One region of the Paenibacillus sp. FSL R10-2782 genome, then DNA from elsewhere that is predicted to be linked to it. Evidence: predicted binding sites of a transcription regulator. Region 1 holds the regulator's gene; each other region holds the start of a gene.
The links. The regulator Rex, encoded in region 1, represses fermentation and respiration genes when NADH is low (regulators of the CRP and FNR family bind a similar motif). The targets are predictions, from matches to a motif close to TTGTGAAATATTTCACAA.

Region 1 (9,890 bases):
ATGGCAGGAAAACAAGCACTGAATATTGTGAAAATGAAAAAAATGAAGCGGGAGGGCATTCCGCTTAGTATGCTGACTGCCTACGATTATCCATCAGCGAAAATAGCCGAGGAGGCTGGAATTGACATGATACTCGTGGGCGACTCGCTGGGCAATGTCGTTCTCGGCTATGATTCAACCATTCCCGTAACACTGGATGATATCGTATATCATTCCCGAGCGGTAGCGAGAGGCGCGGAGCATACGTTTATTATAGCTGACATGCCGTTTATGACATATCACGGCAGCGTATCTGAAAGCCTCCAGGGCATCCGTCGTCTGATGCAGGAAGGACATGCGCATGCTGTCAAATTGGAGGGCGGTGCAGAAATTGCCGACGTCGTAAAAGCGACTGTTCAGGCAGGTGTACCTGTACTGGGGCATATCGGTCTTACACCGCAGTCAGTCAACCAGCTTGGCGGCTACCGCATTCAAGGCAAGGACGAAGCGGACGCACGGCGGCTGCTGGCAGACGCCAAGGCGCTGGAGCAGGCGGGAGCCTTTGGCATCGTGCTTGAGCTGGTGACTGAGGAGGTGGCAACGGCTATTTCCAAAGAACTATCCATTCCAACCATTGGAATTGGAGCAGGACGCGGATGTGACGGTCAGGTGCTTGTTTATCACGATCTGATTCAATATGCATCGCCTTATTACAGCAAACGTTTTGTCAAAACCTATGCCGATGTCGGCGGTTTGATTCGCAGTAGCATCGAGCAGTATGTGAGCGATGTGAAGGGGCGAGCCTTCCCGGCTGAAGAGCATGTGTTTAGCGCCGACGACAGCGTTGTAGAGGCGCTCTACGGCCACAAGAAAGGTCATGCAAAGGCACAGGTACAGAAACAAGATAAACAAGAGGAACAGGCTAAGGAAAAGGTGGAATCCCGGTCATGATGATCGTAAGAGAAGTGGCTCAGCTTCGACAGGCAATTGCTGAACGTCGGCAGCTTGGTGCAAACGGAGAAAAAGCGGAATACGGTTTTGCTGCTACGCAACAACATACAGTCGGCTTTGTGCCGACGATGGGGTATTTGCATGAAGGCCATGCGAGTTTAATGCATAAGGCGCGTGAAATGGCAGATACGGTGGTACTCAGCATTTTTGTCAACCCGATTCAATTCGGGCCTAACGAGGATCTCGACAGCTACCCCCGTGATGAAGCGCGTGATTTGGAGGTGGCTCGGCGTGAAGGCGTGGATATCGTATTTTTGCCAACTGTAGCGGAAATGTATCCGCAGCCAACCCGTACGAAAATTCGCGTATCCTCTTTGACGGATCGGTTATGTGGCGCTTCACGTCCAGGGCATTTTGACGGTGTGACCACTGTAGTTGCCAAGCTTTTTAATATGGTAGGTCCTGATCTGGCCTTCTTCGGCATGAAGGACGCTCAGCAGGTAGCAGTGCTCCAGCAAATGGTAACCGACCTCAATATGAATGTCACTATCGTTCCTTGTCCTATCGTCAGGGAGGCCGATGGTTTGGCCCTTAGCTCGCGTAATGTGTATCTGAGCGCGGAACAGCGGGAGCAGGCATTGGTGCTGTCACAGTCACTGCGCAAGGTGCGTGAAGTGAGCGAAGATGTTGCTCAGAACACGTTTACGATCGTTCAGTTATACCAAATGGTGGAGTCCACCATTACTTCTTCACCATTGGCGGACATTGACTACATTGAAATCTTAACCTTTCCCGGTCTGGAGCCCCTTCTTCCCGAGCAGCGGCTAAGCGATGTTGAAGAAGACATCATTGTAGCGCTGGCTGTAAAGTTTGGGAACACCCGACTGATTGACAATATAAGAATACAGAAGGCGGAGGTGCTCTCCCATGTTTAGAACAATGATGAAATCCAAAATTCACCGGGCGACGGTTACCGAAGCCAACCTCAACTATGTGGGTAGTATTACCATTGATGAGGATTTGATGGAGACTTCCGATCTGCTAGAGAATGAAAAGGTACAAATTGTGAACAATAACAACGGAGCCCGGCTGGAAACTTACGTTATTCCCGGACCGCGTGGTAGCGGCGTAATTTGTCTCAACGGCGCAGCAGCGCGTCTGGTGCAGCCCGGGGATACAGTCATTATAATTTCCTACGCTTCCATGTCGAATGAAGAGGCCAAAACATACAAACCGACCGTGGTATTCGTCGATGAACATAATAAACCGGCCCAAACGGCGAATAAGGAAGTACACGCTACGATCATGTAATGAATGGGAGTACGGATGAAACCCGTCCTTTAAGCGAAAAATGTGAGTGTAATAATCCATCTTTCGTAAGGGCGGGATGCACATGTTCAAGCATGTATTCGCAGAAATGAACAGCATGTTAGATGATATCGTGAAGCATTACCCATCAGCCCAGGGCTCCCGCAGGCAGGAGTTGCTACAGTACTGGAATTTGCTGCGGAGAATGAGTGACGGAATTATGGATGAATGGCTTGCCTTTGAGGAAAAAATGGTTCGCCTGCGGGCTGCTGGTTTTTCCGCAGAGTCCGGTATGTCTGACACGGAGCTATCTGAAAAGGCACTGCCTGAAAAGGAGCTGCCTGCCTTTACTCGGGGTCAAGGGTATTACCGACTGCTCATGTATCCTGAGGCCATCCGTCAGTTTGAACAGGTACTACAGCATTTTCCGAACAGCTGGCAGAGCCGTATGTATATGGGGATGGCGTATTTTCAACTGGAGGATACAGCGGAGGCTGTGAGCCATTTTCAGAAGGTGCTGCACCTGACAGAGCAGTCCCGACTGAAAGCGGTCATCTATAATGCGTTGGGCTGTCTTATGGCCAAGCAGGCTGATGTGGAGGAGGCGCAAAAATGTTTTGCTCTCGCTCATCAGTTCGATCCTGCGTTGCCCGAGCCGTTGCACAATATGGAAGCTTGTTTGTCGGATGCCGAAATGCTTCGGTACGACAGCTCCATAATGACCTGGCTGTAGTTGTCAGACACCGATTGAGACGATGCATATCCACCTTCCCAGGCGGTGTGTGTATCGTCTTTTTTGGCTGTCTTAATTTCCAAACAGGCGATCTTCTGCTATGCTATTATATAAAGTTATTATTTTTGTATGTGTCAAAAGAAAGGATTAAGCCCGAATGAAATTTGCGGTATTGGATTTTGAAACGACAGGCACCCAGTCCGCGGATGACATCATTCAAGTCGGACTTGCAATTATAGAGCATGATAACAGCATTTCCCGTGTTTACGGTTCTTATGTGAACCCTGGCAGATCCATTCCGCCTTTTATTACCGGATTGACCGGGATTACAGACGATGACGTCAAGGATGCTCCTGCCCTCGAAGAGATGATGATGGAGCTTGTACCTATGCTGGACGATGTCGTGCTGGTCGGCCATAATGTGGCGTTTGATTTTAATTTTTTGCAAAACGCTTTGGATCGGTGCGGGTACTTGCCGTTTACCGGCAGAATTTTGGATACGATGGATTTTCTGAAAATCATGTTTCCATCGCTATCTTCCTATCAGCTGGGTTTTGTTTCTTCTGAGTTTGGGCTGGCGCATGACCGACCCCATCAAGCGGACAGCGACGCGTTGGCTACGGCTGAGGTGTTTTTAAAATGTCTGGATGAGCTTCACGCGCTGCCTTTGATTACGATACAGCGGCTCAGTGATTTGTTCGCAGAGGAAGACAGTGACCTCGGATGGTTTTTGGACGGGGTGCGTGAAGACAAAGAGCATGATCCTATTCAGGATTTGGAGGGTCATCAGTTTTTACGTCAGCTTGCACTGAAGGTGGAGGATTGGACGGAGCTAAATGCCCCTCGCAGAGAGGACGACCCCAATCCGCTGGCAGGTGTTTCCTTTGAGGAATACATGGATGATGTCCGAGACAATTTACGTTCATCTTTGAGCCAATATGAGGAACGCGAGGCGCAGACGCAAATGATTGCGGGTGTGAATCAGGCGCTGAGTGAGGACAAGCACCTGTTGATCGAGGCGGGTACGGGGACAGGCAAGTCCCTCGGTTATTTGCTCCCTTCGCTGTACCATAGTGTGAAAAATGGACAGCGAGTCATGGTAAGTACGCATACGATCAACCTACAGGAGCAATTACGTGAGCGTGATATTCCGATGCTGACCAAGGTGATCCCGTTCCCGTTCCGGGCTGCCATTTTTAAGGGCCGAGGACATTATTTGTGTCTTCGTAAGTTTGAACATAAAATAAACAGAAGAGACTTCGCAACGCCGAAGGAAGATTTAATTACAGCGGCCCAGATGATCGTCTGGCTGACGTTGACCGAAACTGGCGATGATGAAGAACTGAATCTAAGCAATCGTGGTGGAGATTTTTGGGAAACGGTGGCCAGTGATTCCGAGTCTTGTCTTGGTCGTTCTTGTCCATGGTTCCGCAAATGTTTTTATCATCGTGCGCGCCATGAGGCGGGAATAGCCGATGTGGTCATTACGAATCATTCCAAGCTGTTCACGGACGTAAAAGCGAGTCATCAGCTGTTGCCGAGTTATGAGCATCTGGTCATTGATGAAGCGCATCATCTGGAGGAAGTCGCTGGTAAGCACCTGGGCATGCATATGAAATATTTCACACTCTTGCATACGCTGACCCGGTTGTTCAAGGACAGCAAGAACGGACAATTGCCTTCGCTGCGTCAGCAGTTGGCAAAGTCGGGGCATGAGAAATCGACGGATTGGGCTGCTACCATTGACCAACTGTATCCGCTCGTGCTGGAGGTCAAGGAGACTTGGGATCTGCTGAGCGACAAGCTGTTTGGCATGCTGCCGGAGCGAAGTGATGCGACACCGGGCGAAACAGGGCAGTTTTCTTCCCGTCTCAAGCCGTCGGCCAAGCCTGCCAAGTGGGATCAGGCTGCTGCGCTGGAAAATCAGATTTATGTAACGTTGAGCGAAATTTTGCGCAAGGGCGACAAGCTGGTGCTCGACGTGAAAGAAGAACATGACGATTATGCGGCTGACAGCCTCATTACAGATATTACGGGGCTGCTTAAGGATTTGGCAGGCATTAGGGAAAGCTTGCGTTTTTTTATGCGTCTGGATGATGAGACGACCGTATATTGGCTCGAAGCGAGCGGGCAATTCCGCAGCAAGTCGCTACAATTTTATGCGGTGCCCGTCGATGTGAGCCGCCAGCTGAAAGAAATGTTTTTTGACAAAAAAAGGAGCATTATTCTGACGTCTGCTACCTTGTCAGTGGATAAGTCGTTTCAGTACATGACCGATCAGCTCGGCTTGCAGGAGGCCGCAGATCAAGGGCGGCTGATGACTACGCAGCTTCCGTCACCCTTCAATTACAGGGATCAGGTGCTGCTAGTCATTCCAAGGGATTTTCCGAGCGTGAAGGGCAGTGTAGGAGACGAGCATTTTGTAGATATGCTCGTCAGCTCGCTAGGTGCGACTGCCCAAGCGACGCAGGGGAGAATGCTCGTTCTCTTTACCTCCTACCGCATGCTCCGGCAGGTGTATGAGCCGCTTAAGGAGGCGTTGGCATCCAGCGACATCACCGTGCTGGGGCAGGGCGTAGACAGTGGGAGCCGCAGCAAGCTGACCCGACGTTTTCAGGAAGCCAAAGCTTCTGTGTTGCTGGGAACCAGCAGCTTCTGGGAAGGCGTCGATATTCCGGGCAAGGCGCTGACGTGTCTGGCCATTGTCCGCTTGCCGTTCCAACCGCCGAATCACCCGCTGCTGGAGGCTAAAAGTGAGCTGCTCCAGCAGCAGAAGAAAAATCCTTTTATGAAGCTGTCTGTTCCGCAGGCCGTCATTCGTTTCAAACAGGGATTTGGACGTTTGGTACGTACGGCGAGCGATCACGGGGTCGTTATCGTTTACGATACACGTGTGATCGAATCCTATTACGGAAAGCACTTTTTGTACTCGTTACCGGGACCAAAAATGGAGCATATGCCGACGGAGCAAATGGTGCCCCGCATCGCCGAGTGGCTCCAATCCGCCCCGGAGACAGAGGCATAACGGACGGACATCTATACATGTCCGTTACAATTAGGGGGAGCATGTATGAAATCAGATAAAATTTCAGAGGCTGTCGTACGGAGGTTACCCGTATATTTACGTTATCTGAATGCACTGCACAAAAGGGAGGTGGCTACGGTCTCTTCCCAGGAGTTGGGACAAAGACTGGATTTAAATCCGGCTCAAATTCGTAAGGATCTCGCGTATTTTGGAGATTTTGGCCGTAAGGGTATCGGCTATGATGTTACTTATCTTATCGAGAAAATACGCCATATCCTGAAAATCGACCAGCAAATTAATGTGGTATTGGTCGGAGCAGGTAATCTGGGGCAAGCCCTTTCGAATTATAATGCTTATTTAAAAGACAATATGAAAATTGTAGCGGTATTTGATGCTGTCCCAGAAAAGGTCGGAACCAAGATCAATACGCTGGTCGTGCAGCCAATGGATGAACTCGAAGCGACCGTGAAGGAACAAAACATTCGGATCGGGATTATTACCGTACCGGATTTTGAAGCGCAGCACGTGGCTGACAGGCTCATAGATAGCGGGATTGGAGCGATATTGAACTTTGCACCGACTACGCTCAAGGCACCAGCAAATATTCGAATACATGCCACAGATTTTACAACAGATTTGTTAAGCCTCGCTTATTATTTGGAGGACGGAAAGGAAGATACGCAACATGACAGCGAATAAATGGATGATTAAAAATGGCTCTTTTGCCGTGAACAGACCGGAAGCCGGGGTAATCTACGGCTATATGATCGTGGAGGACAGTCGCATTACCTATATTGGCGAGACTTTGCCAGCGGGTGAGGAAGAGACGGAAGCGATTGATGGTAACGGACTGTTGTTTTTACCTGGTCTGATTAATACACATGGTCATGCGGCGATGTCTCTGCTGCGTGGGTATGGGGATGATCTGGCTCTTCAAGTATGGCTTCAGGAAAAAATGTGGCCGATGGAAGCCAAGTTTACGTCTACGGATGTGTACTGGGGTACGTCCTTGTCCGTGCTGGAAATGCTGAAAGGCGGAACAACGACCTTTTTGGACATGTATGATCATATGGACGAGGTGGCTCGTGTAGCTGAAGAGTCCGGCATCCGTGCGAGCCTGATGCGTGGAGCGATTGGACTATGTTCGGAGGAAGAGCAGCGGATCAAGCTGGCTGAGGCTGTGAATTTTGCACGTAATTGGCATGGGAAAGCAGACGGTCGCATTACGACTATGATGTCTCCGCATGCGCCGTATACGTGTCCGCCTGAGTTTATCGAAAAATTCGTACAGGCTGCGCATGATCTGGACTTACCGTTGCATACGCATATGTCGGAAACCATTGCCGAGGTAGAGCAAAACGTACGCGACTACGGCTTGCGTCCGGTTGCGCATTTGGATAAGCTCGGCTTTTTCTCCCGTCCATCGCTTGTTGCCCATGCTGTTCATCTGAATGACGAAGAAATAGCTTTGCTGGCTGAACGTGGTGTAGCGGTTTCGCATAATCCGGGCAGCAACTTGAAGCTGGCGAGCGGTGTGGCAAGAGTGCCTGATCTGCTCCGTGCAGGCGTTACTGTCTCTCTGGGAACAGACGGCCCTGCCAGTAACAATAACCTGGACATGTTTGAGGAAATGCGGCTGGCTGCACTCATTCACAAGGGAGTATCTGGCGACCCAACCGCAGTTCCTGCGGGTGAGGCGTTGCGTCTGGCAACGGAGTACGGAGCGAAGTCGGTTGGCTTGAATGAGGTAGGGGCGTTGGCAGCAGGCAACAAAGCTGACTTTATCGCGCTCGATCTCAATCAGGCTCATTTCTTGCCGCGTACGGATCTCATTTCCCATGCGGTATACTCTGCAAGCGCCAAAGACGTGGCCCATGTATGGGTAAACGGTCGTCAGATTGTGAAAAACGGTGAGTGCCTGACTATGGATGAGGAACGTATCAAGCATGAGGCACAAGCCGCCTTTGAAGGGCTGCTGTCGCGCTAATTCAGGTGTCACATCCCCTAAGAGAGGAAGCACAGGTTTGAAAAATAAGAAAAAATGGATAGCGGTCGGGATTCTGGGCGTTATACTGATTCTGGTCAGCATTTTCTGGTATTATTCCTACGTTACTCAAGACCAGGTGATTGAGAGGAATGCTGCTATCGTAAAGGCCAAGCAATCAGGTGGTCTGGTTAGCACAACGCAGACGTGGAAGTCGGTGTGGGATCGGGTATATTGGGTAGTTCAAGGGAAAAATGCTCAGAACGAAAATATTATGGTGTGGGTCCCTTTTCAAAAAGTGGAGGGCCAACCGAATGTGCCTGTCGCAGATAATAGCAGTGTTCATACCGAGCTACTGAAAAACGGAGTCGACGAGCAAAAAATGACGGCGATGATCCAGCAGCAGCTTCCGGGTATAGATATTGTAAGGCTTGAGCCGAGTGTGTTTAATGGTCAATATGTGTGGCAGTTGTTTTATGATGACGGCAGCCATCATTATTATACCTTTTATCGCTTCTCGGATGGGGGATCGGCGGGGGTAAAGTATACTTTGCCTAATTACTAGAGTGCTGTGGGGAGTGGATGATGGTGGTTTGGGAGCTTTAGGAGCGCTGCGTGGCCATTTGATCTTCCGATCGCTATCGCTTCTTCAGATTCAAATGGCCCACTCCGCTGGCTGACCACCGTGGAGTCACTTCAAACACCACTCTTTTCATGAGAGCTGGGGGAAGAGGGCACGGACGCCGTGCTGCGCTTGTCTCCGTTTTGGGTTTTACATGCTAAAAAGACGTAAATACGATAAAATTCGTATTTACGTCTTTTTAGCATGTACCCCTTGCGAAGCTTGGCTAAAAGCCAGCGAAGCATATTTACCTACCCAACTTTCCTCACAAGGCGAAATATTCTTTATGACTGTGCAACAGCGATCGTAAGATCAAATCATTCACGGAGCGCCTCACCATAACCAATGATTTTGCCTTATTGCAACTCCCCCACACATTGCCTTCGATATTAGATATACGTTATGATATACTATATTTTATAAGTGATAGACAAAAATGATAGATAAAGACTTGCTGGTCACTGTAAGATCATGCAGTCTGGTTTATTTGTTGACATTCGTCCCGTTTCTTCTGTGTTTTACATTTTGAGAGGAGGATGTTATTTGAAATTACGTGCAGTTCCTATCGTTGTTGCGGCGGTTTTGGCAGCATTGCTGCTGTTCGGAGGATGGTTCATTTACCGTCAGGTTACAATGCAAAGTCCTTTGGAAAAAATAGTTTCCCAATATCCCGGCGTGACAAGCGCTCAAATAGATATTAAACCGGATCAGGTTGTTTTGAATCTGGATCTCAAACCGCAGGCAGATATTGCCGGATTGGTCAATGTAGTTAAGCAAAAAGGACAGCCCATCATTGGCAGCCGTACTGTTAAGCTGGAAATTGCGGATCATTCCAATCCAGCCTTGAATCAGTGGTGGTCTGAGGCCATGTTTCCGGTAGCGGAAGCGATGGAAAATAAAAAATACACCCAAATTACATCGACCGTCGAACTGATGAAAAAGAAAAAATCCGGTATCGAGGCCGATACTGATATGGATTCTAGCAACGTCTATATCCGACTCAGCGAAGGCAAAGCGACTAAGTTTATCGTTTTGCCACGTCAATCTCAGCAAATGGGGGTATGGCCTAATGCCTAGATGGATCAAGGAAGCACTAATCGGCATTGTGCCGGTGACCATTATATTTCTCGTTTTTATCGGGGTGAATATTATCCCTTTTCTTATCGCAGGCTTGATGCTCAGCGGCTTGCTAATGCTCATGCATGCACGTGGAGGCTTGGCTGTAGGGGCCGGGCAAGAACGTAAGCGTAAAAAGAATGGCCCCGACAAGCTGACTTTTGAGGAGATC
Region 2 (9,890 bases), 2.4 Mb from region 1:
GAAGTTGGGGGTAGGGAATTAAAAAACAAAATATCACTTGGACATATGTTCTCCAAACTGGGATTGATCAGTCCGATTGCTTTCTCCACTGCTTGGAGTCAAGCTCATAAAAATTTATCCTTGTTCTGGACGTTGTTTAACGATGCCAGAAAAGGAAACGCCAAAAACGCGGAGCAATATTACAATTATAGTCTGCACTATAACTGTACAGCACATTTGCAGGAAATAAATCATCGCGTCCTGTTAATTTACGGAGAGAAAGACAAACTCTTTTATCCATATGCCCGGTTGTTGCATGAACGATTGCCCCAAAACGAGCTGATTTTTATTGAGGATATGGATCATCGAATTCCTACGAAAGCAGCCAAACCATTAAACCGATTAATTAGCCAGTTTGTAAGCCGCTTCTGAAAAAATTCAGGAGCGGATTGGCCGTATCTCATGATTTCTGTCTCATCGACATCCGCTCCCTGATGGTAACCACCAAATTCACCAATAATCAATGGAAGTCCTTTATTCAGCAGATGAGCCTAAATCCGTAATGGTTAACTTGACATCGAAAGTTACGGGTATTTGACTGAATTTATAATCCCAATCATCCTTTACTTTTTTCCACACTTGAGGTTTTTCAATATATAAGTGTTCGCCAAAACCGGCAACATCGACTTTATATTGCGATTGCAGCTTGTGCATAAGAGTTTTAAGCCTTCTTGTTACTTCTTTTTCAAACTCTTTCTCAGCCTTTTTCATGTTTTGTGTCTTGGTCGGGTCCAATTTATCATCCCAGTCTTCAATTAAACGCCCTTTGGATTCAATCTTGACATGAAAGGAGATGTTATTTCCCTCGGTCACCTTAGTCGTTATTTTGCTATTTACCGACTTGATCTCATAAGTTATAGGTTGATTCCGCTCATCATATGTTTTGATAGCTCCACCCTCAACATCATCTTTAATCCATGCAATACTCTCCACGTCTTGTTGCCCCAAATTGCCGAGCCAGTGGCCGGTGTCTCCCTTAATAATGCTGGCACCTGAAAATTCAAATTCTCCTTCGGCTTCAATAATGTTTTGCAGGATATAGCTTTTTTTGGAATGCATCAACCCATCCAATTCAGACAAATTGATCCCTCTCATTAACTTGCTGGTTCTGAAATGGTTACGAACCATATACAATATATGGAAGGAAGGGACCTCGTCCTTATATTTTGTGACCAATGTGTTAGCTGCTCGTCCCTTACTTAAGAAAACCAGGCAGCTCGGTCGAATATCATTATCACGAAGCACAAAATCCATTAATTGCTGCATCGTCTGTTGTTTCGCCAGTTCGGTAGAAACCACGATGACCTTCAGGTGGTGACCAATAATCGGGCGATCCAAGCGGATGGAGAATTGCCGGAAGATTTCAAGTACAGAATCCCCGGTGCCAGCTATATTGATATAGTTTGGCCCTTGTCCACCGGCTTGTTTTGCTGCGTTTCCAAAAGACTTTTTGGGGACGATTTGCACAGTGGCAGTAATTTTATTTTTCTTGAAGTAACGGCTGCCTTCCTTCTCCAGGTCCTGTTCCACTGTGCTGGGCTCACCCTTATCCAGTGACAGTCCTGTATACATGCTTAGTTCTTCTATTTCTCTGCTGCTCCAGCAACCGACTTGACTTACCAGAAGAATGAAGGCAAGCAGCAAAGATAGGATATGTCGTCTATACATTTTGCTTCATTCCCTTCTTCCTAATTATAAAAATGATGGAAAGAGTTACCGGGACGAGAAAAAATAAAATGATTCCCATGTATCCGATCGCATCGCCCAGACTAAACACCTCAGTCATACGTACAGGAACCATAGTGGAGATGAAAATAAGCGGGATTAAGACAAATATGGCATAGCGATATTGAAGGCCAAACACCTGTGAGACACCTAAGGATGCATTGAAGAAAAAACTGCAGAAATTACAAAACATTTGCATCATCCAAATCACTAGCAGCGGAAACTCAAGACGTTCAAAAAGAAACCCCGGGATTTCAAAGCTGCGCATTAAATTAATGGTGGGCCAGGTGCTTGTCACAGTGGAGTCCACCGATAACCCGCCGACTACCATAACTACTGTCAAAAAGTACAATATCCAAGGGATGCTGATTCCTGCTACCATGGTCTTGGCCGCTTTTTCAGGGTGCTGCAAGAAAGCGACCAATGTCATGATGACTTCACATCCAGTGAAAACAAGGACAGTCGACTTTAGTCCCTTAACTACTGGAAGAATACCGTTACTCAATACAGGACGAAGATGGTCAATTTCAAAGACTTTTAGGCTAAGGACAAAACAGAGGAGCAGAAAGAAAAGACTGATCGGGAGTACAATCTGGTATAACCGCGCGATGGGATTAATGCCTCCAAAAACCAGATAACTTCCCACCCAGATGAATGGAATTACAATCGCCCAGATGGGTGTCCCTTCAAGCAGAAAATACAACGTTACTTCAGCTAAAACGCGAATCTCAAAGCCAGCGATGATGATAAAGTATATGATTAATAACAGACTTAAAAATCCTCCCGGAATGATACCCACGATTCTTCTGGAGTATTGATACACAGTGTTACCGGGAAATTGTTGGCTTAATTTCACCATAAGCAAGACCACGAATATGACAATACATCCGCCGATCAGGACAGAAAGCCATGCATCAGGAGTCTTTACCGTCTCACTTACACCTCTCGGGAGTGTCAAAATCCCTGCTCCCAATACGGTATTGGTCAGGAATACTGCCGCCTGTTTAGATGTGATCTTATCATCAGAGCGTCTGAACACAATTTTCCCTCCTTCCTCCGGGTGCTATGATTTACGCTTGCTTTGCTGAGTTTTCATCATAACGGGTCTTCGTTTCATCAAAGTCAAAGGAGCTCGTATAAACACATCCTTCCAGTCGCTTAGACGCATAGGGGAGAAGGGAGTCACATATGGTACGCCAAAGCTCTTCAATTTCGTCAGATGGATACAAATGATCAGGAAGAACAAAACCGTACCGAACATGCCCAGAAGGGCTGCAAAGAGCATTCCGGCGAAACGTAAGAGGCGCAGGGTAATGCCAGCGCTGTATGACGGTATCGAAAACGATGAAATGGCAGTAACCGAAACAACAATCACAAGGAAAGGACTAACAATGCCCGCATTGACAGCAGCGTCGCCGATGACCAAGCCTCCCACAATGCCCATGGCAGGACCAATAGGCTTGGGCAATCGTATGCCGGCTTCCCGCAGGATTTCGATAGAGATTTCCAGAATCATAACTTCGATGACAGATGGAAAAGGGACGCCTTGACGGGTCTCGATGATGCTAACGATCAGCTTGGTTGGGATCAAACCGGGATGAAACGATATAAAAGAGATATATAAAGCAGGACCCATAAGCGCTATAAAAGCTCCGCAAAATCGCAACACGCGTAAAAGTGTCCCTGGAATCCAGCGCTCATAATAGTCCTCAGGAGATTGGAGCAGCATACTGAAGGTCACCGGAACAATAAGTGCAAAGGGAGTACCATCCAGCAGAATCGCTACTCTTCCTTCCAACAAAGCACTCATGACACGGTCGGGGCGCTCAGTATTATGCGCTTGCTGGAACGGGCTTAAATAATTGTCTTCAATAAGTTGCTCCACATAACCGGATTCAGGTAAAAAATCCATGTCAATTTTTGAAATTCTGTCCTTCACTTCCTGAAGAAGATCCGGATTTACAATATCCTTGATGTACGCGATAACCAGATCTTTTTTGATTCTGCTTCCAACTTGGAATTTCTTTATTTCCAGACCTTTGTTTAGGCCTTGACGTCTAAGCATCGAAGTGTTTTCACTTAATACTTCCGTAAAGCCGATTCTGGGACCCCGAAGTAATGCTTCAGAGGTCGGCTCATTCACGGGTCGAACAGGGCCGTTAGGGGGCCCGACCAGCAGTGCTTCATTTATTCCTTCAATTAATAACACGGTATAGCCCAAAAGGATTAATTCGTACAGATTCTCCATATCTGTAACTTCACTAATTTGCGTAAGTGGCATCAAGCTTTCTTTTATAAAAGACTTACTTATACTTTCTGACTGTTCCTGTTGGCCCTCAAGCATCAATACCTGCAATACCTGCTTGTTTATAAGCCCCTCATCCTGCATACCTTCTATGAAGATTAACACCGACCGTGCATGAAATTTCTTCGCCATAAACTCACGAAAATGCACATCACTATTCTCGCCTATAGCCTCTTGGAGTGATTTCAAATCGGTATCATAATCCCCTGTAATTTTGGAGCCTGTTGCATGCTGCTGATCAGCGTTGTCTTTATCATCCTTAGGACGGTCAGCAGGTTGTTTGGAATTCGCTCCCTTACTTCCTACAAGTGAATAAATCGAGCGGTTTATATAATAAATTCCTAATGGAAAAATCAACGCGAGGGCTGCCTGAAATAACGTAGCCCAGCTTGGAATATAAGGTACTATTTTAGACCACATGATGATGACCCCCAAACGATTCAATTCATGTCCCCGTAGAATAGCAGGTTGTTCATAAAGTATTCCTTGTAAAGGATTTATTTACTCATTAAACGGTCTGATGACTTGCTATCTCTTCATATTTTTGTGGAAATCTGAAAACTTTGGATGGGGAAATGGTAGAAGAAAGCAAAAAAACCGCTTCTGGAGCATGTTGAATGGTAGTTCCATTCTTCCAGAGGACGGTTTCTTTGTCGATTAATCTATAAAATATATAATGTGGAGTGCTATAGAAGTTAAGCTGTTCTGTAGAAAGGATTGCTGTGCGATTAATTAACGGATAGGGATATCCCTTGTACTTTGACGTTTATCATGCCAATGGATAGGCCCGTATATTTCTCAATGGCTTCCCGAACATTCTTCTGTAATTCTCTGCCTACATCGTACATTCTTGTTCCGTAATGAACGACAATGCTTAATTCGACATCCAGTCTTGATTCTGTCAGATGAAGTTCAATGCCATTTTGCAGGCTTTTCCCACTTAACTTGTTAGTGATTCCTTCGACGACTCCTGTTGACATTGATGCAATTCCCATTGTTGCCGTTGCTGTCTTACCAATGATTTTAGAAATAGCATCTTTGGAAATTGCAATACTCCCCAGTACGTTTTGAATTAACATGTAGATTCCTCCTCGCGTGCAGTTGCTTTGAATCCATGGTAAAAAGTATTTACAACCAGTGCCGCTGCAGAATTTTTCGCAATATTGCCGTTCCTTACTTGCTGCCATGTTAGAAATAGCAGCGAGTAGAGGACATTCATGATCCAATCTTTATCGATATGCGGGTGAAAATAACCTTTTTGTTGCAATATTTCAATCACATGCAAGATGGGTTCCCTTAGCTTCTGATCCGCTTCATCAATTTCCTTGTTGAAGTTGACGGATGCATCATGAGCAAGAAAATAAATTTTGTCTCCTAACGGAATAAGTGCCTCAATCAACTCTGGAATGTAATTTTCATAGTTTTCCTCGTTCAAGGAAATCCTTTTCATGGTTTCACTTACGACTTCGATGGCCCGAAATCCAAGATAAATCATCAGTTGCTCTCTGTTTTCAACATATCGATGCAATGTGGCAATACCAATTTCTGCATAATCAGCAATCTCGTTCATGGAAGCGTTTGGCTTTTCAATAAGTAGCATGGTAGCTACATCCAAAAGGCTGTTAAGCCTCACTTGCTTGATCGTTGTCATGTCTCTCTTCATTGGAACCCCTTATTTATTTGATATCATTTATTATTAATTGATAGTTTTTTATATCATTTGATTAAATTCTAAATCAAATATTGAGAAGAGTCAAATAGGAGCATCCACTTTTCAAAAATCGTCATAATAACTCAATTTCAGTTTCTTACCTTAATCCCTTGAATTCGAATAGGGAAATCCCTAAACATTTAAGGTTTTAATTATATTGTGATTGTAATCACATGTAACGCAACTCACGACATTAGAATAGAAGCATAAGCAGTATTCATAAGAACGCAGGCAATGTCGTCGAATGAATGGAGGAATCGGCATATGGCAAACAGTAAACAGAAGCTTGTTGTTATAGGGAACGGGATGGCTGGTATCAATACGGTCGAACAAATTCTAAAATTAACGGATAAATATGAAATTACGGTCCTTGGAAATGAGCCTCATCCGAACTATAACAGGATTATGCTCTCTTATGTTTTGGAGGGAAGTAAAACCATTGAGGACATCATTCTGAACGATTTGCAATGGTACGAGGACCAAGGTATTACTTTATATACTGGGAAAACGGTGCGAAGCATCGACGGAGAAAGAAAGAGGATTTACACTGAGGACGGACTTGAAATAGATTACGATGTAGCTTTGGTGGCTACTGGCTCTCAATCGTTTATCTTGCCTATTCCGGGAAAAGAATTACCAGGCGTCATCGGTTTTAGAGATATCGCCGATTGCTCGGCCATGCTTGAGGCGGCGAAAACCTATAAAACGGCAGCAGTCATTGGTGGAGGGCTGTTGGGACTGGAAGCGGCTAAAGGCTTGGTCAATCTCGGTATGGACGTAACGGTCGTTCATTTGATGGAGGATTTGATGGAGCGTCAGCTGGACCGGGAAGCCTCTGCGATGCTGAGGGCAGAACTAGAACGCCAGGGAATCAAATTTGCTATGCAAATGCAAACTGCAGAGGTGTATGGTCAAGATCGGGTACAGGGGCTGCGGTTTTCGGACGGAAGCGAACTGGCAGCAGATTTGGTCGTTATGGCCGTAGGGATCAAGCCTAATATTCAGGTTGCTGTGCAAAGTGGCATGGAAACGAACCGTGGAATTGTGGTCAATGATTTGATGAGGACCTCCATGCCAGATGTATATGCTGTAGGGGAGTGTGTTGAACACCGCGGGATCTGTTACGGCCTGGTTGCGCCGCTTTTTGAACAGGGAAGTGTGCTCGCAAAGCATTTGGCAGGTGTGGATACAGAAGGCTATACGGGATCAGTGGTTTCCACCAAGCTCAAAATTTCAGGAGTGGATGTTTTCTCGGCTGGCGAATTCATAACCAGTTCTGAACATACGGTGATTGTAGCAAAGGATGAATGGAAGCATACTTACAAAAAAGTGCTGCTTCGGGAAAACAGGATTGTTGGAGCCGTACTGTTCGGAGATGTTAGCGAATCTGCTAGTCTTCAGAAGTATGTGCGGCAGCAAACGTTGATGACAGATGAGATATATGGACAGCTCATGGGTACCGGATGCAGTAAAGACGGGGCTAAAACCTTATCCGCTGAAACGATGGCTGATGATGAAATTGTCTGCGGCTGCAACGGTGTGACCAAAAAGGCAATTGTTGATGCGATCCATGAAAATGGATTGACCACAGTCGACGAAATTAAGGCATGTACCGGGGCAACGCGGTCCTGCGGAGGGTGCAAGCCGGTCGTTGAACAAATTCTCCAGTATGTTCTTGGAGACAGCTTCAAGACGGCTGCCAAGCAAGGAATATGTGGCTGCACAACATGGAGCCGGGATGAAATTGTTGGAGCTATCAAAACCAAGGGGCTTACAACGACACGTGAAGTTATGAATGTACTAGGTTGGCATAATGATGAAGGATGCTCCAAATGTCGCCCGGCACTGAATTATTATTTGGGGATGATGAACCCGGATACCTATGAAAATGAGGAAGATTCACGTTTTGTGAACGAGCGGCTGCACGCGAACATTCAAAAGGATGGAACGTTTACAGTTGTTCCAAGAATGTACGGTGGTGTAACAACTCCAGAGGATTTGAAGAAAATAGCTGATGTTTCTCTTAAATACAACGTTAAAGTCGTTAAAGTAACAGGAGGACAACGGCTTGACTTGATTGGTGTCCGTAAAGAGGATTTGCCTAAAGTATGGGAAGAACTCGATATGCCGTCAGGATATGCCTATGCCAAATCTCTTCGTACAGTTAAAACCTGTGTTGGATCACAATTTTGCCGTTTTGGCACACAGGACTCGATGGGAATGGGAGAGTTGCTGGAACGGAAATTTGAAAGATTGGATTTTCCGGCAAAATTTAAATTAGCGGTCAATGGATGTCCGCGCAATTGTGCCGAATCATGTACGAAGGATATCGGGATTGTAGGCAATGATGGAGGCTGGGAGATTTTTATCGGTGGAAACGGTGGTATAAAAGCACGGTTGGCTGATTCGCTGTGTAAAGTGAAAACTGACGATGAACTGATTGAGATTGTGGGAAGCGTGATGCAACTGTACCGGGAAACAGGCCAATATCTGGAGCGTACTTCGGAATGGGTGGAACGGACCGGCCTTGAAGAGATTCGGAAGGCTGTCGTTCACGATGTAGATCATCGCAAGGCTTTAATAGAACGGATCGAATTTGCACTGCAACAGGTTGAAGACCCATGGAAAAAGATCATCAACGATGCCGATTCGCGCAAAAATTTATTTGAAGTCGTTACACCGTCTGTTGTGTGAATGTATTTAAAATCTTGCCTGGAGAAGGGAGCAATCAAGCGAATGATCAAGCATGCTGAGTGGCTTATCGTCGGTCATAGTAAGGATTTCCCCAATAGAATTGGGCGGACGATCCGGTTGGATGATAACGAAATCGCGGTTTTTCGCACTTCGGAGAACAAGCTTTACGCTGTTGAAAATTCCAGCCCGCATCCTAAAGGGGGGCCGCTTACCGAAGCGATGGTATCCGGTCATTACATTTATGACCCGCTATGTGATTGGAAGATTGATTTGGAGACGGGTATCGTTCAAGAGCCTGATACCGGACAAATTAAAACATTCACCATTCGGGAAGATGGAGAAGAAGTGAAAATATCTCTCTAATATAAATGACAAGAGCCCCGCAGGACCAAATCTTGCGGGGCTCTTGTCATCTTGGATCAGGTAATAGTAATACCTGCGCTCGCATAACCCACGACGGTGTTTACGAGGGAGAGTCCCGTAGCTGTTGCAGAGAAGACAAGGAGCAGGCGAGTCTGCGCAGTTACTGGTATAGCCAATCCGGTAGTGATGCCATTGGAAATGGTACCCAAGGCAATGATGCCAGTCAGTGGTGGAGCTAATGTAACGGTAGCCCCAGGGACAGCTGTAAAGGTGTTATCAGGTGTAGTCGAACTAAACAACTGGGCAGTAATCGTCGCGGTTGATTCAACGAGAGCTAGCGCAGCTGTTGTGCTGAAATATCCAGCAATGGATGTAATTACGCCATCCCGTGGTACAGAAAAAGCAAAGTTAATTAGTGGCCCTACAAGTGTACCTGTCAGGTCAATGACTCCACCTAAAAGGCTAATACCTGTTGCCGAGCTTCCGAAGCCAATCAAACTCGTTGTTCCTACCAACCCGCCAGCAATGGTCGTCAGAATAGCAGGTCCTCCCGAAGCAAATGGAATGATTGCCCCCGAACCGGTGGCACCAGCCGCGCCCGTAGCGCCCGTAGCTCCGGTAGCACCCCCGGCGGGTCCTGCCGCGCCCGTGGCCCCGGTGGCCCCGGTAGCGCCAGCAGCCCCGGTGGGTCCAACAGGCCCAGCGGCTCCGATAGGCCCGGCAGCACCAACAGGCCCGGCAGCACCAACAGGTCCAACAGGCCCCACAGCTCCTTGTGGTCCGGCAGCACCCACCGGCCCTGGTCCACCGACAGGTCCTGGAGCACCGCCCGGACCAGCAGGTCCAGCAGGCCCAGCGGGCCCTTGTGGACCGGGGGTTCCTGCCGTGCCACCCAACGCAATACTGATAGCCGTTTCGGCGCTTCTGATTGCACTGATCAAACTGTCTTTAAGAGCAGGATCAAGGGGTTCCTGCAAAATAATAGACAATAAGACCTCCAACAGTTGTTGCAGTGTCGTTCCAACACCGATCGGGGAGAAAGGAGTGGCTTCC
Region 3 (9,890 bases), 2.2 Mb from region 1:
AGGCTCCTCATGTTACATACCGAGACGGTTATTATTATCTGTTTGCTTCCATTGATAACTGCTGCCAGGGTGTAAACAGTAATTACAAAATTATTTATGGTCGCTCCACCAGTATCACTGGACCTTATGTGGACAAGAGTGGTAAAAACCTGATGGATGGCGGCGGAACCGTATTGGATGCGGGGAATGACCGTTGGAAGGGACCGGGCGGTCAGTCTATTTATAACAATAGTGTAATTGCGCGTCATGCCTATGATGCGACTGATAACGGAAATCCAAAGCTGCTGATTAGCGATCTGAAATGGGACTCCGCAGGTTGGCCTACGTACTAAAAATGTGGTCTGCATGGAGTCATGCGTATAGCGATCTCACATAGGCATTTTTAGAAACTGTTCCTCCATAGGGGGAGCAGTTTTTGGCTTGCAATGTCATAGAAACGTGCTATTATAAATCAAGTTGATAATAATTATCATTATCGCCATCGTCATGAGTGTTATGGTGGTTTCAGGTATGGAGGAGTGACCTTACGAATGCAGTTTAAAGGCAGAGCGGACAAATCTGCGGCTCGCACAGAAGGCACAGCTCCCGAAGTAGCCTTTGTAGCCCGTCCTTTACTCCGGGCGGGCCGGATTCGGCAAGCGCTGTTATTCATAGGCTCTGCTGTGTTGCTGGCCTTGGCCATGTTTGCTGCGATTTCACTTGGAGCCAAGGACTTGACCTTAGGAACGGTATGGGCGGCGGTATTTCACTATGATCGTTCATTGATGACACATCAGATTATTCATGAGTTGAGATTACCGCGTGTGCTAGGGGCGGCTGTCATCGGAGCTGCGCTGGCGGTGGCAGGCTCTCTGATTCAGGGTATTACGCGTAACCCGCTGGGAGATACAGGTGTGTTAGGCATTAACGCAGGAGCGATGTTCGTAGTCGCTGTGAGTTTTGCCTTTTTCCCGAATCTTCCTTACGGGACGTTAATCGTATTGTCATTCCTCGGGGCGCTAATCAGCACCTTGCTGGTATTTGGTTTGGGAGCTTCGGCACCCGGAGGATTGACGCCGATGAGACTGACCGTATCTGGAGCAGTGACGGCTGCTCTGCTAGGCTCTATGACTTCGGGAATTGCTATTTATTTTGATTTGAGTCAGGATTTAGCCTTTTGGTATGCAGGCGGTGTGGCTGGAATCAAATGGTCGCAGCTTGAGATTCTTGCGCCGATTTTGCTGATTGTGATCGCTTGGTCTATGGGGCTGGCACGCTCTATTTCACTGATTTCGATGGGCGATGAGGTGGCACTGAATCTTGGATTAAATCTCAAGCGTATCCGGCTGCTGGGTCTGCTGACCGTGGTGGTACTGGCAGGGCTGTCCGTGTCCGCAGCAGGGGCCATCGGCTTTGTAGGGCTGGTTATTCCTCATATCGCCCGCAAGCTGATCGGTGTGGATTATCGCCAGATCGTTCCGCTGTCTGCATTATTGGGAGCTGTACTGCTGGTGTTGGCTGATTTGGGAGCGAGAATGGCGAATCCGCCGGAGGAGCTGGCTATTGGTATTATGGTGTCTTTTATTGGGGTACCTTTTTTCCTCTTTCTCGCCCGTAAGGAAAGGAGGGATTTGTAGTGAGTCGCTCTTTAGGGACCGGGGATGCAAGAAGGACAAAAGCTTGGCTCGTTTGTTTGGTTTTGGCGGGGATCAGCTTTGTTGTCATTGTTCTGGGCCTGAATACCGGAACGATTCGCATTCCACCGCTACGCGTGCTGGATACGCTATTTGGCGGGAGCAGTGGGCGTGATCATATGGTTCTGTTCGAATACCGTCTGCCGCGTATCGTAGTAACGGTACTGGCCGGGGCCGGATTGGGTGCAGCCGGAGCAGTGATGCAGGGTTTGTCGCGGAATGCGCTCGCTGACCCGGGGGTGCTGGGGCTTCACGCGGGGGCTGCGCTGGGACTAGTAATGTTCGTCAGCTTCTTTCGTGATCTTGAAGGATCGGCAGCCGTATTGATTCCCCTGTTTACCTTTGCAGGAGGTGTTGTGGCGGCGGTGCTGATTGTGCTGTTGTCCTATAACCGGAACAGAGGAATCGTGCCTGTGCGTCTGATCCTGTCCGGCATCGGTGTAGCCTCGGGCCTCAGCGCGATAACGCTGTATTGGTCCTTGCGGCTTGATGAGGATACTTACGCGTTCACCGCACGTTGGTTGGCTGGTAGCGTATGGGGCCGGGACTGGATACATGCGGCGGCTTTGCTGCCGTGGATAGTTATTGTGTTGCCTTACGTTCTGTCACAGACGCGCAGCCTGAACAATCTGTCGCTGGGCGACGAGACGGCCGCTGGAATCGGTACGAGTGTGAAGCGTCAGCGTCTGTTGCTGCTGGGTGCAGCCGTGGCTCTATCCAGTGCCAGTGTGTCTATGGCTGGAGGTATTGGCTTCATTGGGCTGATTGCGCCTCATCTGGCTCGCCGTCTGGTTGGACCAATGTATCAGCATTTGCTGCCCGTGGCCTGCTTTGTCGGAATCGTCATTTTGGTCACTGCGGATACGATTGGACGCTCTGTGTTTCAGCCGAATGCGATTCCGGCGGGTGTGGTGGTTGCTGTGGTAGGGGCTCCGTATTTTTTATTTTTGCTGTCCCGTACGAAATGACGGATGGAAAATGACAGATCGAACAGCTACATAAACCAACAAGCTGAAGCGTTCTATATAGATCATTTAAGTTGGAGCTTCTATAACATTGGAGGAATAGCGATGAAAAAAAATGGTATTAATTATTCAGGATTCAAGCGTTCATGGGTGGGCATGGTTCTTATTTTATGTATGGTGATGCTGTCCGCTTGTGGACAAGCAGCAGACAACAAAACTGCCGATACGAAAGCGGCGGACAACGGTGAGAAAACGGTCAGCGCGGATTCGCGTATTGCTTCGATGTCCATTCATTTAACGAACAACCTGCTGGCGCTGGGCATTACTCCGGCTGGTTCGGTCATTGGCGGAGATGTTAAGGACTTTTTGCCCCATGTAAAGGATCGTCTCCAAAATACCCGCAAGCTGGGCGTTGTCACAGACCCGGATATGGAAGCCGTGCTGGATCTGCAACCTGACCATATTTTTCTCGACAAAAAATATTCGGGAACCGATGTAGCCAAGTATGAAAAAATCGCGCCGACCGAGGTCTTTGATCTGGACGAGGGGACCTGGAAGGACCAACTGAAAAAAATAGCTGTTATGGTCAAGCATGAAGCACAGGCAGACGCTTTCCTGAAAGATTACGACGCCCAACAGGAACGAGTTAAAAAGCTGATCCACTCCAAAATCGGGGACGGAACGGTTATGGCTGTACGTGTGACGGCGAAGGAAGTTCGTGTTATGGGCATGAAGCGTCCGGTAGGACCACTGTTGTATCAGGACTTGGGCTTGAAGCCAGCCAAGGGTGTAGAAAAAATCAACAAGGCCTATCAGGTCGTATCCCAGGAGGTTTTGCCGGATTATGATGCCGATGCGATCTTTGTCATTATCAGTAAAGGAGCGGATGCCCAAAAGGTGTATGCACAACTGGAAGGAAACGCGGTATGGCAAGGACTCAAAGCAGTGAAGCAAGGTCATGTTTACATGCTGGACGGACAGCCTTGGCTGGACTATTCGGCGTTGGGACACAAAATCGCGCTGGATAATGCAGAGCAACTCTTTTCCAAATAAGCTTTAGCGTACATCAGAGCCGTATCCCTAATGCATTTTATTGCAGGCGGGGAATACGGCTTTTTGGCACGAACAAAGATCGGGCAGCTCCAGTACAAATGAGGATTGCATCTTATGAATGTTTTTTGCGTAAAAAAATCGGCTTGAGACCGATGAAGCCGATGGCGGCAAGGATCAGATTAACCCAAGGTGAAATGCTGAACACGGGCAGTACGCGGCGCAGGGCCAGCCCAGCGACGAGAATCACCACGACTAACACGACATACAGCAAGATGGACTTGAGGTCTATGCGGGGCTTTACGGGCGTATAGTCTTGCTGTGCTTCCTCTTCTTCTTCCGGGCGGTCCATAAAATTCATCAGCGCTTCAACCAGCAGGATAGCTCCTGCGGCGATGATGATCAGGGTGGACAGGTTAACTTTTTCAAAAGGAGCAACATCTCCGCCTGTAAACGTTACAAACCATCCGATGATCGCCTGTGTCAAAAAAAACATGGACAGGGCAATCCATGCAATAAGCGTATAATTTTTAACTTTATTCATTGCTTCCTCCTGCTATGCGAGCGTATTCCGGTCTGGCGGAACCGCCAATCTGTAACAAAATCAGTATACGTGAGTAAGCAGCAGATGGCAAAAGGCTTTATCAGTGCAATGTATATTACCGCCCCATTCTCCTCAAACTGGATAAAGGGTGAGCACGCGGAGCATCCTGAATGTAAATGCGGAGAGGATGTGGCATCATGAAGCTGGATAAGCAGGTGGATTATACGGTTAATAAACGGCTGGAAGCCGCTCCAGTTAGAAACAGCGTGGAGGCCATGCCTGTGAATGTGAGTCAGCGGAGCGTTCAGGGAACATCCCCGACGTACCGTATTCTGAACGATGCTGAATGGGCTCAGGATACCGAATTTGCAGGTGATCTGGGCGAAGAGAGCTACCGCAGCTTATGGCATGAGGATCAGAATAGTGGTGTCTCCTGCAGACTGGAGTGGGAGGGGCGTACGGAGACCCACGAAATGTTCAGGAACAGCTACGAATAGTCTGCGGGATGGAGTTGATTTTCATAAAAAGTAACGCATTATGGCGCTCTCTGTTATCGTTAGAGGAGCGCCATATGTTCGTTTTTCTCCACTATAAACTGACAGGTTGACAAGGAAGCAGGGCAATGATAGACTGACTTTACTATAAAACTTATTAAACATATCGGAATTAAAGTGAATAGATATTTTGCTGAGCATCCATGTTACAATATACGTTTGACATATTCGCTTTAAATCATTAATTACCAATCATTAATCATCACAAGAAGCTTCGCAAGATAGTGTTGCCAATACAGCATAGCAGGTTGGTGACGGTGAAGCTTGAAACAGGGGGACAATCATGATGGAACGGCAAATTGGAATTCGCTTTGAAAATGAGGAGCTGGCCGCAACGATTCATTATCCAAGCAATCCGAATGAAGGAGACCGTCAGAGACGGGTACCGCTCGTAGTGATATGCCACGGATTTGTGGGCAATCGTATCGGGGTAGATCGGTTATTCGTGAAGACTGCCCGTGAGCTTGCAGAAGGGGGATATTTTGTCCTGCGCTTTGATTTTGCGGGTTGCGGGGAAAGTACGGGTGAATACGGCAAACAAGGGCTGGAGTCGATGATTAATCAGACACGTACGGTGCTTGATTATGCGGTGAATTGTGCGGATATCGACCCAACCAAGGTGACATTGATCGGGCACAGTCTGGGGGGCGCGGTAGCCCTTCTCACAGCGGTACGAGACAAGAGAGTACAAAATCTGGTGCTTTGGTCGGCGGTCGGCTACCCGTTCAATGACATTGTTAAAATTACGGAGCGAAGCGTATACGATGAGTCCGTGAAAAGCGGTCAGGCCGACTATTTGGGCTATAAGTTCACACCTTCATATTTTGAGTCGCTTGCCCAGTTCCAGCCGTTTCAGGAGGCCGTCAAGTTTAACGGTGATGTGCTCGTTATTCACGGAACCTCGGATGACATCATTCCTGTGGACTATGCATTCCTGTTCCAAAAGGTATTTTGGATGCGTCCAGAGGGACGCTGCGACAAAGAGATTATTTTTCAGGGAGACCACACCTTTTCTTCCGGTAAAGAGCGGCAGCGGTTGATCGACCGGACGCTGGAATGGCTGGATGAGCAGGAGAATATTCAGCGGGATTGGCAGCACTGGATGATCTGATTTCAGGCTGTAACGGATTGTATTGGAAATTGCGCCTCCACCGGAGTAAAATGGAAGAGTAACACTATACTGGCGTGTGGAGGTTGGCAGCGATGACATTACCCTCAATTTTTGTTGCGCACGGTTCACCGACACTGGCTTTAGAAAACAATGCATACACCAGCTTTCTTGCCGAGCTGGGCGCGAGCCTGCCCCGACCCAAAGGAATAGTCATTTTTTCCGCGCATTGGGATAGTGCTGATCAATGTATCGGGGCGGATGACCAGCATGCGACGTTGCACGATTTCTATGGCTTTCCTGAACAAATGTACACACTTGATTACCCTGCACCAGGCGATCCGAAGCTGTATGAGGAGATAAAGCATCTGTTCAGTCAGCACAACCTGTTCCACCAGCCTGTACGGAACCGGGGATTGGATCATGGAGCATGGGTGGTTTTGCGGCATATATATCCTGATGCGGACATCCCGGTCGTTCCGCTTTCCATTGATTCTAGGCGCGCTCCGCAGGAGCAATATGAGATTGGGCGGATGCTGGCACCGTTGCGTGAACAGGGCATTTTGATCATCGGCAGCGGCGGATTGGTCCACAACTTGCGGACCCTGGAGCAGACGAATGAGCCAGCAGATTGGGCGGTTCAATATGACAACTGGATCGGTCAGCAGCTTCAGGACTGGAATTTACGTCATTTGTTCCAATATGATAAAAAGGCTCCTTATGCCAAACAGGCGGTTCCCTCTTATGGGATAGAGCATTTTTCGCCGCTGTTTTACGCGATGGGGGCTGCGGATGACCAGCGCTCGGCGCAGAAGCTTTTTCAGTCCTATGTCCTGGGCTCGCTGAGTCTTAATTGTTGGGCTTTCGGTCAAGAACGTGATACGTAAATGTGAAAAAAGAACTTCCGAATCCACATGGCTAGTGGGAATGGAAGTTCTTTTTTGTGTGTAAAAGGGGATTGGTGATGATGAGACTTGGCAGGCATAGCTGCAACAAATACAAAAACAAAAACATTTATAGCAGGCATAGCTGCACAAAAAAACAACCATTAGCCCGGTGGGTAACGGTTGTTTTTTTGAGGACCTAAGCTATTTTTCGAGCGGGGTCCGCTGGAAAGGTATCTTTATTTTTAAGGAACAGTCCACGCAGGAAGGGCAGTACCCAACGATCAAAGCCAATCCGTCCAGCGTTTGCTCCAGCAACGACAAGGAAGATTTCAAACAGCAGGTAGATTGCATTGGTGCTTACTGTGCCCGAGAACAGGAACGAGAAGTTCATGACCATCGCCATCAAGGCAGCTAATGTAGTCAGTGTACCAAGAAGCAGGCCAACTCCGACCAGGAACTCACCCAGTGGGATCAGGACGTTGAACAGACCGACATTTGGTAGGGCAAAGGCTTCAAGGAACGATCCCCACCAGCCTTGTACAGCGGGATGTTCTCCGCCTGTTTTAGCAATGGCCCCCGAGATAAATCCGCCTGCATCGAATCCGCCAGTCAGCTTCTCAAGTCCATGGGTCATCCATTCATATCCCAGATAAACCCGTACTACAGTCAGTAGCCACATTGCTACTTTATTTTCACGCAACCAGTTGTTAAACATTCAAACCACTCCTCTTTCGTATCTTATAATGTTGTTTGTAATTCATTTGGTTTGGGATGATCATCTCTGTTACACCCTTATTGTATTAGGTTCAGTTACAGTTATTTGTGATAAAAATCACAAAGTCTGAATATTTTTTAAATTTTAATGTCTTCAGATAAGTATTCTATAGAGATGGGGAGATTCAATCAAGACAAAAACAGGAAATAACGCTTATAATGAGGAAAATGTCTAACTGGAGGGATGAAGTTGTCCGGGCCCATTTTCAATCGAAGCCAGTGGTTGCGTGTGATGACCTCGGTTTTTCTTTGTATGACCATGATGTCTTGTTCTGCTATGTCCCAATCGGGTGAATCAGAACCCGCTCCCCAACCGCTAAAGCAACAAACACAGCCGGAGCCGCTCAAGGAACCGAATATTCCGGCATTTACAGCTCCGCTTACCGGCCTTCCGGTGGAGCAGCCTGTTCTGGAACGTCCGCTTGCGATTATGATTAATAATGCTCCAGCCGCACGGCCTCAGGCGGGACTTAGCGAGGCTGATATGGTATATGAAGTTCTCGCAGAAGGTGGAATTACCCGTTTGGTAGCTTTTTTCCAAAGTCATGGCGGAAATGTGAAAATTGGCCCGGTTCGCAGTATTCGGCCGTATCTGATTGAGCTGGGCGAAACATACGGGGCGTTGCCGATACACGCCGGGGGAAGTACAGATGCTTATGCGATTTTACAGCAGCAACGAAAAGAGCACCTGGATGAGATTTCGAATGGGGGAGCTTACTTCTGGAGAAGCAAGGATCGCCGTCCTCCACACAACCTGTACACAGATGTGAACAGACTTCGCCAAGGAAGCGAAAGTAAAGGCTACGCCAAGCAGACGGTGGTTCCGGTATATAACTACCTTAAATCCGGTGAAGCTTCGATCATGGGGGACGGGGAGGCAGTATCTTTGCAAATCCGCTTTTTGCTTAAAAGCTACAAGGTATCTTACACCTACGATCCGTCAGATCAGCAGTATAAGCGTTTTGTGAACGAAAAGTCACATGTGGATCAAAACAATAACAAGCAGCTCTCTGCGGCCAATGTCATTGTGATGAGCACCAGGCACCAAACGCTGGATGATGTAGGTCGATTGAGCGTTGAGCTTAAAGGCGGTGGAGAGGCTATGTTGTTTCAACAAGGGAAGTTGATACACGCTGAGTGGCAGCATACGCCCGGTGATGCTATTCGTTTTATGAAAAATGGAGTTGAAATTCCGTTGGTACCGGGTACATCCTATATACATGTGGTTCCGGCGGACGTTTCGCTAAACGAGCATGTAAGTGTAGAAGCAAAATAAGGAATCCATAATCCACCCTTTTAGATATAATTTGTCGGATAATGAACTTCCTTGTCGGGCAATGTATACTTAATATTGTGAAATTTGCCTTTACAAACTTTACAAAAACATTGATGAGTGTGATAAGATAGCAAAGGTTGTCTAATGCAGTCGAAACAGGTTGCGGATATTTTCGTAAAGGGGTAATCGTTAATGAGATTGAAGAAAAAGGATATATTCTTCGAGACGTTGGAAAATATGGCAGATACAATCGTGCAAGCAGCCGATTACTTTGCCCAACATACTTCAAATCTTCAAGATGTGGTTCTGTTTACTAATGAAATGAAGAAGTATGAAAATAAGTGTGATGATTACACACACACGATTATTACTGAGCTGAACAAGACCTTCATTACGCCGCTGGAACGCGACGATATCATGGAGCTGACAACGACCATGGATGATGTGCTGGACGGTCTGGAAGCGACAGCCTCTCGTTTTTATATGTACAACATTACGGAGCCGGACGAATATATTGTGCAGTTCGCTGATATTTTGCGTCAGTCGGCTTATGAAATCCAGAAGGCTGTACATTTGCTTTCACAGAAGAAGCTGCTGGCCATCCGTGAATACACCATTCGCCTGAATGATTTGGAAAATCAGGGGGATGAGCTGTTGCGTATTTGCATCAAAAACCTGTTTGCAACTGTAACGGATCCCATTGAACTGATTAAACGCAAAGAATTGTACGAACGCCTTGAAACGACAACGGATTCATGCGAGGATGTTGCAAATATGCTGGAATCCATCATTATGCGTAACTCGTAAGGGAGTCCTTTTACATGGATACAAGTTTACTGGTATTGGGTATTGTTATTTTTCTTGCTCTGGCATTTGATTTTATTAACGGTTTTCATGATACGGCTAACGCTATCGCAACCTCGGTATCTACCCGTGCGTTGACGCCGCGTCGTGCGATTATTATGGCTGCGGTCATGAACTTTCTGGGAGCCATATTGTTTACAGGAGTTGCCAAGACGATTGGTGGCAGTGTCGCTGACCCTACCAAGCTTACGAACG

Region 2: a site for Rex is predicted at 5,938-5,955, ahead of nirB (nitrite reductase large subunit NirB). Genes of this name have one in related genera too.
Region 3: a site for Rex is predicted at 7,602-7,619, ahead of NST83_RS04100 (DoxX family membrane protein). Genes of this name have one in related genera too.

The regions. Positions count from the first base shown of each region.
Region 1 covers NZ_CP151951.1:3,136,507-3,146,396, reverse strand. The annotation lists gene panB (3-methyl-2-oxobutanoate hydroxymethyltransferase) at 1-930, shown strand; gene panC (pantoate--beta-alanine ligase) at 927-1,865, shown strand; gene panD (aspartate 1-decarboxylase) at 1,858-2,241, shown strand; gene NST83_RS14075 (tetratricopeptide repeat protein) at 2,324-2,971, shown strand; gene dinG (ATP-dependent DNA helicase DinG) at 3,129-5,996, shown strand; gene NST83_RS14065 (redox-sensing transcriptional repressor Rex) at 6,042-6,695, shown strand; gene NST83_RS14060 (amidohydrolase) at 6,682-7,983, shown strand; gene NST83_RS14055 (DUF5590 domain-containing protein) at 8,021-8,545, shown strand; gene NST83_RS14050 (hypothetical protein) at 9,146-9,679, shown strand; gene NST83_RS14045 (AAA family ATPase) at 9,672-9,890, shown strand, end outside.
Region 2 covers NZ_CP151951.1:698,819-708,708, forward strand. The annotation lists gene NST83_RS03150 (alpha/beta hydrolase) at 1-411, shown strand, start outside; partial or broken gene NST83_RS03155 (glycoside hydrolase family 5 protein) at 426-527, opposite strand; gene NST83_RS03160 (Ger(x)C family spore germination protein) at 514-1,707, opposite strand; gene NST83_RS03165 (GerAB/ArcD/ProY family transporter) at 1,700-2,803, opposite strand; gene NST83_RS03170 (spore germination protein) at 2,828-4,489, opposite strand; gene NST83_RS03175 (Asp23/Gls24 family envelope stress response protein) at 4,798-5,148, opposite strand; gene NST83_RS03180 (helix-turn-helix domain-containing protein) at 5,142-5,732, opposite strand; gene nirB (nitrite reductase large subunit NirB) at 6,045-8,474, shown strand; gene nirD (nitrite reductase small subunit NirD) at 8,517-8,837, shown strand; gene NST83_RS03195 (exosporium glycoprotein BclB-related protein) at 8,894-9,890, opposite strand, start outside.
Region 3 covers NZ_CP151951.1:886,527-896,416, forward strand. The annotation lists gene NST83_RS04060 (glycoside hydrolase family 43 protein) at 1-332, shown strand, start outside; gene NST83_RS04065 (iron ABC transporter permease) at 531-1,616, shown strand; gene NST83_RS04070 (iron ABC transporter permease) at 1,616-2,641, shown strand; gene NST83_RS04075 (ABC transporter substrate-binding protein) at 2,744-3,691, shown strand; gene NST83_RS04080 (hypothetical protein) at 3,804-4,232, opposite strand; gene NST83_RS04085 (hypothetical protein) at 4,430-4,729, shown strand; gene NST83_RS04090 (alpha/beta fold hydrolase) at 5,073-5,897, shown strand; gene NST83_RS04095 (class III extradiol ring-cleavage dioxygenase) at 5,990-6,781, shown strand; gene NST83_RS04100 (DoxX family membrane protein) at 6,978-7,496, opposite strand; gene NST83_RS04105 (DUF3048 domain-containing protein) at 7,746-8,831, shown strand; gene NST83_RS04110 (DUF47 family protein) at 9,024-9,638, shown strand; gene NST83_RS04115 (inorganic phosphate transporter) at 9,653-9,890, shown strand, end outside.